DNA from 3 places in the Pseudomonas lyxosi genome. Region 1 is predicted to be linked to each of the others. Evidence: predicted binding sites of a transcription regulator. Region 1 holds the regulator's gene; each other region holds the start of a gene.

Region 1 (3,274 bases):
TCAATAGGTGCATCAAGGTGCATCAGGGCGCTGATGGGCGAGGTGCAGCCCTTCAGGCGGCAGTGGGGAATGGCGATGCCGTTGCCAAAACCGGTTGAGCCGAGTTTTTCACGGGCAATCAGAGCCTCGAAGACATCTTGCATCTCCAGATCCGGCACTTCTTTGTGGATAAGGTTGGCAATTTGCTCGAGGGCTTTCTTTTTACTGCCGCCCGGCACGTTCACGAGGGAACGGCCGGGGGTCAGGATGCTTTCAAGTCGGATCATGGGTTGGGAGTGTTAACGACCGGTCGCGCCCTGGAGGAGGCTTTGGGTCTTTTCCTTATGCTTTTTGAGTTGTTTATCCAGCTTGTCGGTCAGTGCGTCGATCGCCGCGTACATATCGGTATGCTCCGCGTTTGCGACCACTTCATTGCCGGGAATATGCAGCGTGGCTTCGATTTTCTGCTTGAGCTTTTCGACCGTCATCGTGACCTGCACGTTGGTGATCTTGTCGAAATGCCTCTCTAATCGTTCGAGTTTTTCGCCGATGTAGGTGCGAAGAGGTTCGGTCACTTCCAGTTGGTGTCCACTGATGTTGACTTGCATACAGCTTCTCCTTCGTTGCCAGTGCATAAAGCGGCAGGCAGAAATGCCTGCCACTGGAACGCTGTGGCGTGGCTCTACATCAACCGCTTGCGTTCGCTCGAAGGCGCGATCCCGAGGGATTCGCGGTACTTGGCGACGGTGCGGCGAGCCACCTGAATGCCTTGTGCCTCCAGTAAACCAGCGATCTTGCTGTCACTCAACGGCTTTTTCTGATTTTCCGCGGCAACCAGTTTTTTGATGATCGCGCGGATCGCCGTGGACGAGCATTCACCGCCCTCGGAGGTGCTGACGTGGCTGGAGAAAAAGTATTTCAGTTCATATATGCCCCGTGGGGTATGCATGAATTTCTGCGTGGTCACCCGTGAAATCGTCGACTCGTGCATGCCCACCGCTTCGGCGATGTCATGCAGGACCAGCGGTTTCATGGCTTCGTCGCCGTATTCAAGAAAGCCGCGCTGATGCTCGACGATCTGAGTGGCTACTTTCATCAGGGTTTCGTTGCGGCTTTGCAGGCTCTTGATGAACCAGCGGGCTTCTTGCAACTGATTGCGCATGAAGGTGTTGTCGGCGCTGGTATCGGCGCGGCGCACGAAACCGGCGTATTGAGCGTTGACTCGCAGTCGTGGCACGGATTCCTGGTTCAGTTCCACCAGCCAGCGTTCGTTGTCCTTGCGTACGATCACGTCGGGAACGACGTATTCGGCTTCGCTGGACTCGATTTGCGAGCCTGGGCGCGGGTTGAGGCTCTGCACCAGTTCAATCACCTGGCGCAGTTCATCTTCCTTGAGCTTCATGCGACGCATCAGCTGGCTGTAATCGCGGCTGCCAAGCAGGTCGATGTAATCGGTGACCAGGCGTTTGGCCTCGACCAGCCAAGGCGTCTTGGCGGGCAACTGGCGCAATTGCAGCAGCAGGCATTCGCCCAGGTTGCGGGCGCCGATACCAGCGGGTTCGAATTGCTGGATGCGGTGCAGGACGGCTTCGATTTCGTCCAGTTCGATGTCCAGTTCCGGGTCGAACGCTTCGAGAATCTCCTCGAGGGTTTCGTCCAGGTAGCCCTGATTGTTGATGCAGTCGATCAGGGTCACGGCGATCAGGCGATCGGTGTCGGACATCGGGGCCAGGTTCAGTTGCCACAGCAGGTGGCTTTGCAGGCTTTCGCCGGCCGATGTCCGGGTGGTGAAGTCCCACTCGTCGTCATCGTTGCTCGGCAGGCTGCTGGCGCTGGTCTGGTAGACGTCTTCCCACGCGGTATCGACGGGCAGTTCGTTGGGGATGCGTTCGTTCCAGTCGCCTTCCTCGAGGTTATCAACCGTCGGGGCGGTTTCCTGGTAGGAGGGTTCCTGAATGTCTACGTTGGGTTGCTGTTCGGCTTTGTCGGCCAAGGGGTCGGCGTTATCGAAGTCGTCGCCTTCTTCCTGGCGTTCGAGCATCGGATTGGACTCCAGGGCCTCCTGGATTTCCTGTTGCAGGTCCAGGGTCGACAATTGGAGCAGGCGGATGGCCTGTTGCAGCTGCGGTGTCATCGTCAGCTGCTGGCCCATTCTCAAGACTAGCGATGGTTTCATGGCAGGGGCTTAACACCTTATTCGCCGGCGCACATGCGCCATCCACTACAGGGCGCCGGAGCGCCAAACATAAGCAAATTATATGCCCGAAACTGCAGCGTTTGCCTAGAGCGCTGTAACAATAAAAAAATGTTGATTTTTTATCGAGACAAGCGCTCGGGCAACCAGCCAGACACCTCAGTGCTTACAGGCGGAACTCATGGCCCAGATACACTTCCTTGACCAGGTCGTTGGCCAGGATGGTGGCAGAGTCACCTTCGGCGATCAGTTGGCCATCGTTGACGATGTAGGCGGTTTCGCAGATATCCAGGGTTTCACGGACGTTGTGGTCAGTGATCAGCACGCCAATGCCCTTGGCCTTGAGGTGATAGATGATCTGTTTGATGTCGCCCACCGAAATCGGGTCCACGCCGGCGAACGGTTCGTCGAGCAGGATGAATTTCGGATTGGTGGCCAGTGCCCGGGCGATTTCCACACGGCGGCGTTCACCACCGGACAGACTCATCCCGAGGTTGTCGCGGATATGGCTGATGTGGAATTCCTGCAGCAGGCTTTCCAGCTCTTTGCGACGATCGGCCTTGTCGAGTTCCTTGCGGGTCTCGAGGATCGCCATGATGTTGTCGGCTACCGAGAGTTTGCGGAAGATCGATGCTTCTTGCGGAAGATAGCCGATACCGGCCTTCGCACGACCGTGCATAGGCTGGTGGCTGACATCCAGGTCGTCAATCAGTACGCGGCCCTGATCGGCCTGTACCAGGCCGACAATCATGTAAAAGCAGGTGGTCTTGCCGGCGCCGTTGGGACCCAGCAGGCCGACGATCTGACCGCTGTCGATCGACAGGCTGACGTCACGCACGACCTGGCGGCTCTTGTAGCTCTTGGCCAGATGCTGAGCTTTCAGAGTTGCCATTACTGGGCCTTTTGCTCGTCGGTTTTCTTCTTCGGCTGGATCACCATGTCGATGCGCGGACGCGACTCGGTGACCTTGTTGCCCGTCGCGCGACCGGCGCTCGCAAGCTTCTTGACCGTGTCGTAGACGATTTTCTCGCCTTGGGTGACGTTGTTGTCCTTGTCGATGACTTTGGCGCGATCGATCAACACGACGCGGTTTTGCGAGGC
Region 2 (3,274 bases), 620 kb from region 1:
GAACTGCTGGGAAACGTTGGCCAGGCGCACGCCGTTACCGATGGTTTTGCTGCCGGAACCCAGCTTGGTGGCCGAGTAAACGTCTTCGAATTCCGCACGGGACGATTTGAAACCGGTGGTCGCGACGTTGGCGATGTTGTTGCCGGTCACGTCCAGTTGTTTGTTGGCTGCATAGAGACCGCTAAGGCCGATATTGAAAGACATATTCCACTCCTTTGTGCCGTGTTAGTCGGCTCTACATACCAATGGTTTGTACTTTGGACAGAGCGATGCTGCCCGCCCCGGCCAGGTTGAGCATCAACTCACCGCCGGTCTGGCTGATGGTCACGCTGTTGACGGTGGCCGGCAGGTAAGTCACCAGCGAGGTCGCCTTGCCGTCGTAGGTCGCCGTAGCGCCGAAGGTATAGGTCCCCGCCGTGGCCACTTCGCCTGCATCGTTTTTGCCGTCCCAGATGAAAGTGGAAGTACCGGCGACCTCGCTGCCCAGGTCGATGGTGCGGACAACCTTGCCATCGGCATCGGTGATCTTGACCTTGACCGGGTCCACCGACGCCGGTACGGCGATGGTGCCGCTGAAACTCTTGGAGGTGTCGACCACAGCCTTGTCGCCCGGTGCAATAACCGAACGCCCGACCAGCGACGACGCCTGCAACGCCTGGGACGAGTTGTAGTTGCTCGCCAGGCCACTGACGGTGTCGTTGAGCGTGGTGATGCCTTCCAGGCTACTGAACTGGGCCAACTGGGCGACGAACTCGCCGTTGTCCTGCGGTTCCAGCGGGTTCTGGTTTTTCAGTTGCGTTACCAGCAACTGCAGGAACGCGTCCTTGCCCAGGGCCTTGTTGCCGGTGGCGCTATTCGTCGCCGACGCCAGGCCGTCGGCACTGGTGTTGGTCTTGATCGAGGAGTTGGCCAGGATGTCCTTGAGGCTCAAACCACTGGTGGTATCGGTAACACTCATCTGAGTCGCCCCTTATCACTGACCCAGGGTCAGGACCTTTTGCATCATGGTTTTGGCGGTGTTCATCATTTCGGCGTTGGTCTGGAACGAACGGCTCGCGGAAATCATGTCAGCCATTTCTTCCACCACGTTGACGTTCGGGTAGTAGACGTAGCCCTTGGCGTCGGCCGCCGGATGGTTCGGCTCGTAGCGCGCTTCAAGGTTGCTCTGGTCTTCGACCACGCCCAGTACTTGCACGCCTTGGCCGGCGGCATCCTGGTTCTGGAACAGCGAATCGCTGCCGCCGCTCTGGCCACCCTGGAACATGGTGGCGAACACCGGGTGCCGTGCACGGTAGGTCTGGTCGATGCTCGACGAGACGGTTTCGGCGTTGGCGATGTTCGAGGCGACGGTGTTCAAGCGAGTGGTCTGGGCACTCATGCCGCTACCGGCAATGTTGAAAACACTGGCTAGAGACATGACTTACTCTCCACGAAGGGCTGACACCAGCCCTTTGAATTTGCTGTTGAGCAGGGTGAAGCTGGCCTGGAAGTTGACCGCGTTTTCCGCGTAGTTCGACTGTTCCAGTTGGGCGTCCACGGTGTTCTGGTCGATCGACGGTTGCATCGGCGTGCGATACAGCAGCGACTCGTCGCCATTGCCCAGGCCTTCGGCTTCGATATGACGGCTGTTGGTCATGTTCAAGGCGAAAGTGCCGCTCTTGGTCTTCTCGTTCTGCTCGGCAAGCACTTTCGAGAAGTCCAGATCCCGAGCCTTGTAGTTCGGGGTGTCGGCGTTGGCGATGTTGTTGGCCAGGACTTCAGCACGCTGAGCGCGGAAGCCCAGGGCTTGTTCGTGGATACCGAGCGCTTTATCGAAGCTGATGCTCATGTCGGAAACCTTCGGGTGACCTGATTTTTCGTAACATGAACATAGCAAGCGTCGTGCCAATTGAAAAAAGCCCGTAAACCGGGGCTTTGCGGGCAGTGGCAATGTGGCAATGCCAGAAAAGCGGCAACCGATTTCCGCCGCCTGCCGCTTTTCTGCCGCTTTCCAACGACCCAGAGAACAACACCGGACCCTGTGGGAGCGAGCTTGCTCGCTCCCACAGGGGATGGGCGGTGAGTTTGAGGAATGAGCAGGCAAAAAAAACGGGAGCCCCTGAGGACTCCCGTTTTTTTGATGACGCCAACGAATCACTTCGCCTGGTAAATGATCCCCGGGCTGCACTGGACCATCTGGTAATGATCCGGCAAACCGTTCAGCGCCTCGGAAGCACCGAGGAACAGATAACCGCCTGGCTTCAACGTGCTGTGAATGCGCAACAGGATGTCCTTCTTCACCTCGGCGGAGAAGTAGATCAGCACGTTGCGGCAGAATACGATGTCGAACTTGCCCAGCGCCGCGTAACTGTCCAGCAGGTTGAACGAGCGAAACTCCACCCGGCTCTTGATCGGTGCCTTGATTGCCCAGCGCCCCGGCCCTTTCGGGTCGAAGTAACGTTGAAGGCGCTCGGGCGACAGACCACGGCCGATGGCCAGGCTGTCGTACTCGCCGGTCTTGCAGTTGGTCAGCATGGTGCCGGACAGGTCGGTGGCAACGATCTGCACGCCCATCTTCAACTGGCCCATGTTCACGCGCTCGAACTCATCGATCGACATCGACAGCGAATACGGTTCCTGACCCGACGAACAGGCCGCCGACCAGATCCGCAGACGCTGGCCAGGGGCGGCCTTGATCGCTGCCGGCAGCACCTTGTTCTTCAAGACTTCAAACGGATAGGTGTCACGAAACCACAAGGTTTCGTTGGTGGTCATGGCATCCACCACCATCTCGCGCAAACCGCTGCGCGGCTGGGTCTGGATGCGCTGGACCAGCTCACCCAGGGACTTGATGCCTTGCTGTTCCATCAGTTTGTTGAGACGGCTCGAGACCAGGTACTGCTTGTTTTCACCGAGCAAAATGCCACAGGCTTTTTCCAGGAAGACCCGGAACTGTTCGAAATCCAAATTACCCGTAGACAAAGATGCCGCCTCTTAAATCGTATTAACCGTTAGGGGCAAAAGGCCCCTAGCTGATGTCTGCTGCTTTGATCCGGTTGACTACCCGGGATGCCAGGTCATCAGGACGGAATTTGGCAAGGAAGTCATCGGCACCGACCTTCTTGACCATCGCCTGATTGAATACACCCGACAACGAAGTATGCAGGATGATGTGAAGCTTTTGCATGCGAGGGTCGTTGCGGATCTCGGCCGTGAGGGTGTACCCGTCCATCTCCGGCATCTCGATGTCGGAAATCATCATCAGGAACTCTTCTTCCGGCTTCTTGCCCTCGTC
Region 3 (3,274 bases), 2.7 Mb from region 1:
TCTTCTCCATCGGCTTCCCGCTGACACTGGTGCTCGGGCTGTTCATCGTCTGGGTCGGGCTGGCGGACATCATCAATCAGTATCAACCGCTGGCCTCCGAGGCTTTGCAGTTGTTACGCGAACTGGCACGGGCGCGCTGAGTCATGGCTGAGAGCGAAAGCGGTCAGGACAAAACAGAAGACCCCACGGAGAAGCGCAAAAAAGACTCCCGTGAGAAGGGTGAGATCGCGCGTTCAAAAGAGCTCAACACCCTTGCGATCATGATTGCCGGTTCCGTCGCGCTGCTGATTTTCGGCGGGGCGCTGGCGCAAGACTTGATGGAATTGATGCGGCAGAATTTCTCCCTGTCGCGTGAAGTCATTCTCGATCAGCGCTCCATGAGCACTTACCTGTTGAATTCAGGGCTGACAGCCTTGCTGGCGATTCAGCCGATCATGATCACCCTGGTGCTGGCAGCGTTGATCGGGCCGATCTCCCTTGGTGGATGGCTATTCGCAGCGGGTTCCCTGGCACCGAAATTCAGTCGGATGAACCCTGCCGCCGGCCTCAAGCGAATGTTTTCGTTCAAGGCGGTGGCGGAGCTGCTTAAGGCGTTTGCGAAGTTTTTGATCATCCTGGCTGTGGCTATGCAGGTGTTATCGTCAGACATCGATGACCTGATACGCATCGCCCACGAACCGTTGGAGCTGGCCGTCATTCACTGCCTGCAGGTAGTGGGCTGGAGTACGTTATGGATGTCTTGCGGGCTAATCATCATCGCCGCGGTGGACGTGCCGGTGCAGCTTTGGGAAAGCCACAAGAAACTGCTGATGACCAAGCAGGAAGTGCGTGACGAGCATAAAGATCAGGAAGGGAAGCCAGAGGTTAAACAACGGATTCGCCAGCTGCAGCGCGAAATGTCCCAGCGCCGGATGATGGCGGCGATTCCCGACGCCGATGTGGTCATCACCAACCCGACCCACTACGCCGTAGCGCTCAAGTACGATCCGGACAAGGGTGGGGCGCCGATGCTGATCGCCAAGGGCAGCGACTTCCTGGCCTTGAAGATCCGTGAAATCGCAGTGGCCAACGAAGTGCTGCTGCTAGAGTCGCCGGCACTGGCGCGTTCGATCTACTACTCCACCGAACTTGACCAGGAAATCCCTGGCGGGCTCTACCTTGCCGTCGCGCAGGTGCTCGCTTACGTCTACCAGATCCGCCAGCACCGCGCCGGCAAGGGCAAACGCCCGGATCCGCTCAAGGACGACCTGCCGATTCCGCCGGACCTGCGGCGCGATTCCTGAGGTCCGCGCTTGTAGCAGCTGTCGAGCCTGCGAGGCTGCGTCCGGCTGCGCAGCAGTCGTAAACCTTTGCGAGAACTTCGTTCTCGGACGCAGCCTCGCAGGCTCGACAGCTGCTACAAAAGCTCATTACACCCCTCTATTTCCCGCCTCGGCAAAAGTTGGAAGGCTTCTTGCAGTAGCGGCTCTGCGCCTGCTTCAGGCGTCAAAAAGTTTGCTTTAAAGGAACGGGGAAAACCGGTGGATCGCTCTCAGTTATTCAACAGTGCTCGCACAAACGTTGCCGACTTAAGTCGAGGCAATCTGGGTGTGCCGTTGTTGCTGCTGGTCATGCTGGCGATGATGATGTTGCCGGTGCCGCCGTTCCTGCTGGACGTGTTCTTCACGTTCAACATCGCGTTGTCGATTGTCGTCTTGCTGGTCTGTGTTTACGCGTTGCGGCCACTGGATTTCGCGGTGTTCCCGACCATTCTGCTGGTGGCGACCCTGTTGCGACTGGCGCTGAACGTGGCCTCCACGCGAGTGGTGATGCTCCACGGTCAGGACGGCCATGCCGCCGCCGGTAAGGTGATCCAGGCGTTCGGCGAGGTGGTGATCGGCGGCAACTACGTGGTCGGTATCGTCGTCTTCGCGATTTTGATGATCATCAACTTTGTCGTGGTGACCAAGGGTGCCGGGCGGATTTCCGAGGTGAGTGCGCGTTTCACCCTCGATGCGATGCCCGGTAAACAAATGGCCATCGACGCCGACTTGAACGCCGGCCTGATCGATCAGAACCAGGCCAAACTGCGGCGGATGGAAGTGGCACAGGAAGCCGAGTTCTACGGTTCCATGGACGGTGCCAGCAAGTTCGTTCGCGGTGACGCCATTGCCGGCCTGCTGATTCTGTTCATCAACCTGATCGGCGGCATGGCGGTTGGTATCTTCCAGCACGGCATGAGCTTCGGCGATGCCGGCAAGGTTTACGCACTGCTGACCATCGGTGACGGTTTGGTGGCGCAATTGCCATCACTGCTTTTATCTACAGCTGCAGCGATCATGGTAACCCGTGCTTCCGGTTCGGAAGACATGGGCAAGCAGATCAATCGCCAGATGTTCGCCTCGCCCAAAGCGTTGGCCGTGGCGGCGGGTTTGATGGCGGTGATGGGCCTCGTGCCGGGCATGCCGCACTTTTCCTTTCTCAGCATGGCGGCCCTGGCGGCTGGCGGCGCGTACCTGTTCTGGAAGAAGCAGAACGTGGTCAAGGTTCAGGCCCTGCAAGAGGTCAAGCGTCAACAGGAACTGCTGCCATCGCCCGCTCGCGCTCAGGAAACCAAGGAGCTTGGCTGGGATGACGTCACTCCGATCGACATGATCGGCCTGGAAGTCGGCTACCGGCTGATTCCGCTGGTGGACCGCAATCAGGGTGGTCAATTGCTGGCGCGGATCAAGGGCGTGCGCAAGAAGCTGTCCCAGGACCTGGGCTTCCTGATGCCGACCGTGCATATCCGTGACAACCTCGACCTGGCGCCGAGTGCCTATCGCCTGACCCTGATGGGGGTGATCCTGGCCGAAGCGGAGATTTACCCGGACCGCGAGCTGGCGATCAACCCGGGGCAGGTCTACGGTACGCTCAACGGCATTACCGCCAAAGATCCGGCTTTCGGTCTTGAGGCGGTCTGGATCGAAATCAGCCAGCGTGCCCAGGCGCAATCCCTCGGTTACACCGTGGTCGATGCCAGTACGGTAGTGGCAACCCACTTGAACCAGATTCTGTACAAGCACTCGAGTGAGTTGATCGGTCACGAAGAAGTGCAGCAACTCATGCAATTGCTGGCCAAAAGCTCGCCAAAACTCGCCGAAGAGCTGGTGCCTGGTGTGGTGTCTCTGTCTCAGTTGCTCAAGGTTTTGCAGGCGTTGCTGGCCGAACAGGTGCCAGTACGGGACATTCGCAGCATTGCCGAGGCCATCGCCAACAATGCCAGCAAGAGTCAAGATACTGCCGCGCTGGTGGC

What was found. The regulator sigma-54, encoded in region 1, starts transcription at its own class of promoters, with help from an activator protein. The targets are predictions, from matches to a motif close to ANTGGCATNNANNTTGCTNT.
Region 2: a site for sigma-54 is predicted at 1,870-1,889, ahead of flgB (flagellar basal body rod protein FlgB). Genes of this name have one in related genera too.
Region 3: a site for sigma-54 is predicted at 1,482-1,501, ahead of flhA (flagellar biosynthesis protein FlhA). Genes of this name have one in related genera too.

The regions. Positions count from the first base shown of each region.
Region 1 covers NZ_CP180481.1:2,436,814-2,440,087, forward strand. Annotated here, with positions in the region: gene ptsN (PTS IIA-like nitrogen regulatory protein PtsN) at 1-266, opposite strand, end outside; gene hpf (ribosome hibernation-promoting factor, HPF/YfiA family) at 279-587, opposite strand; gene ACMXYI_RS11250 (RNA polymerase factor sigma-54) at 662-2,155, opposite strand; gene lptB (LPS export ABC transporter ATP-binding protein) at 2,340-3,065, opposite strand; gene lptA (lipopolysaccharide transport periplasmic protein LptA) at 3,065-3,274, opposite strand, start outside.
Region 2 covers NZ_CP180481.1:3,060,323-3,063,596, reverse strand. Annotated here, with positions in the region: gene flgE (flagellar hook protein FlgE) at 1-204, opposite strand, end outside; gene flgD (flagellar hook assembly protein FlgD) at 236-958, opposite strand; gene flgC (flagellar basal body rod protein FlgC) at 974-1,417, opposite strand; gene flgB (flagellar basal body rod protein FlgB) at 1,421-1,828, opposite strand; gene cheR (protein-glutamate O-methyltransferase CheR) at 2,134-2,961, opposite strand; gene ACMXYI_RS14055 (chemotaxis protein CheV) at 3,008-3,274, opposite strand, start outside.
Region 3 covers NZ_CP180481.1:6,460,824-6,464,097, reverse strand. Annotated here, with positions in the region: gene fliR (flagellar biosynthetic protein FliR) at 1-140, shown strand, start outside; gene flhB (flagellar biosynthesis protein FlhB) at 144-1,283, shown strand; gene flhA (flagellar biosynthesis protein FlhA) at 1,521-3,274, shown strand, end outside.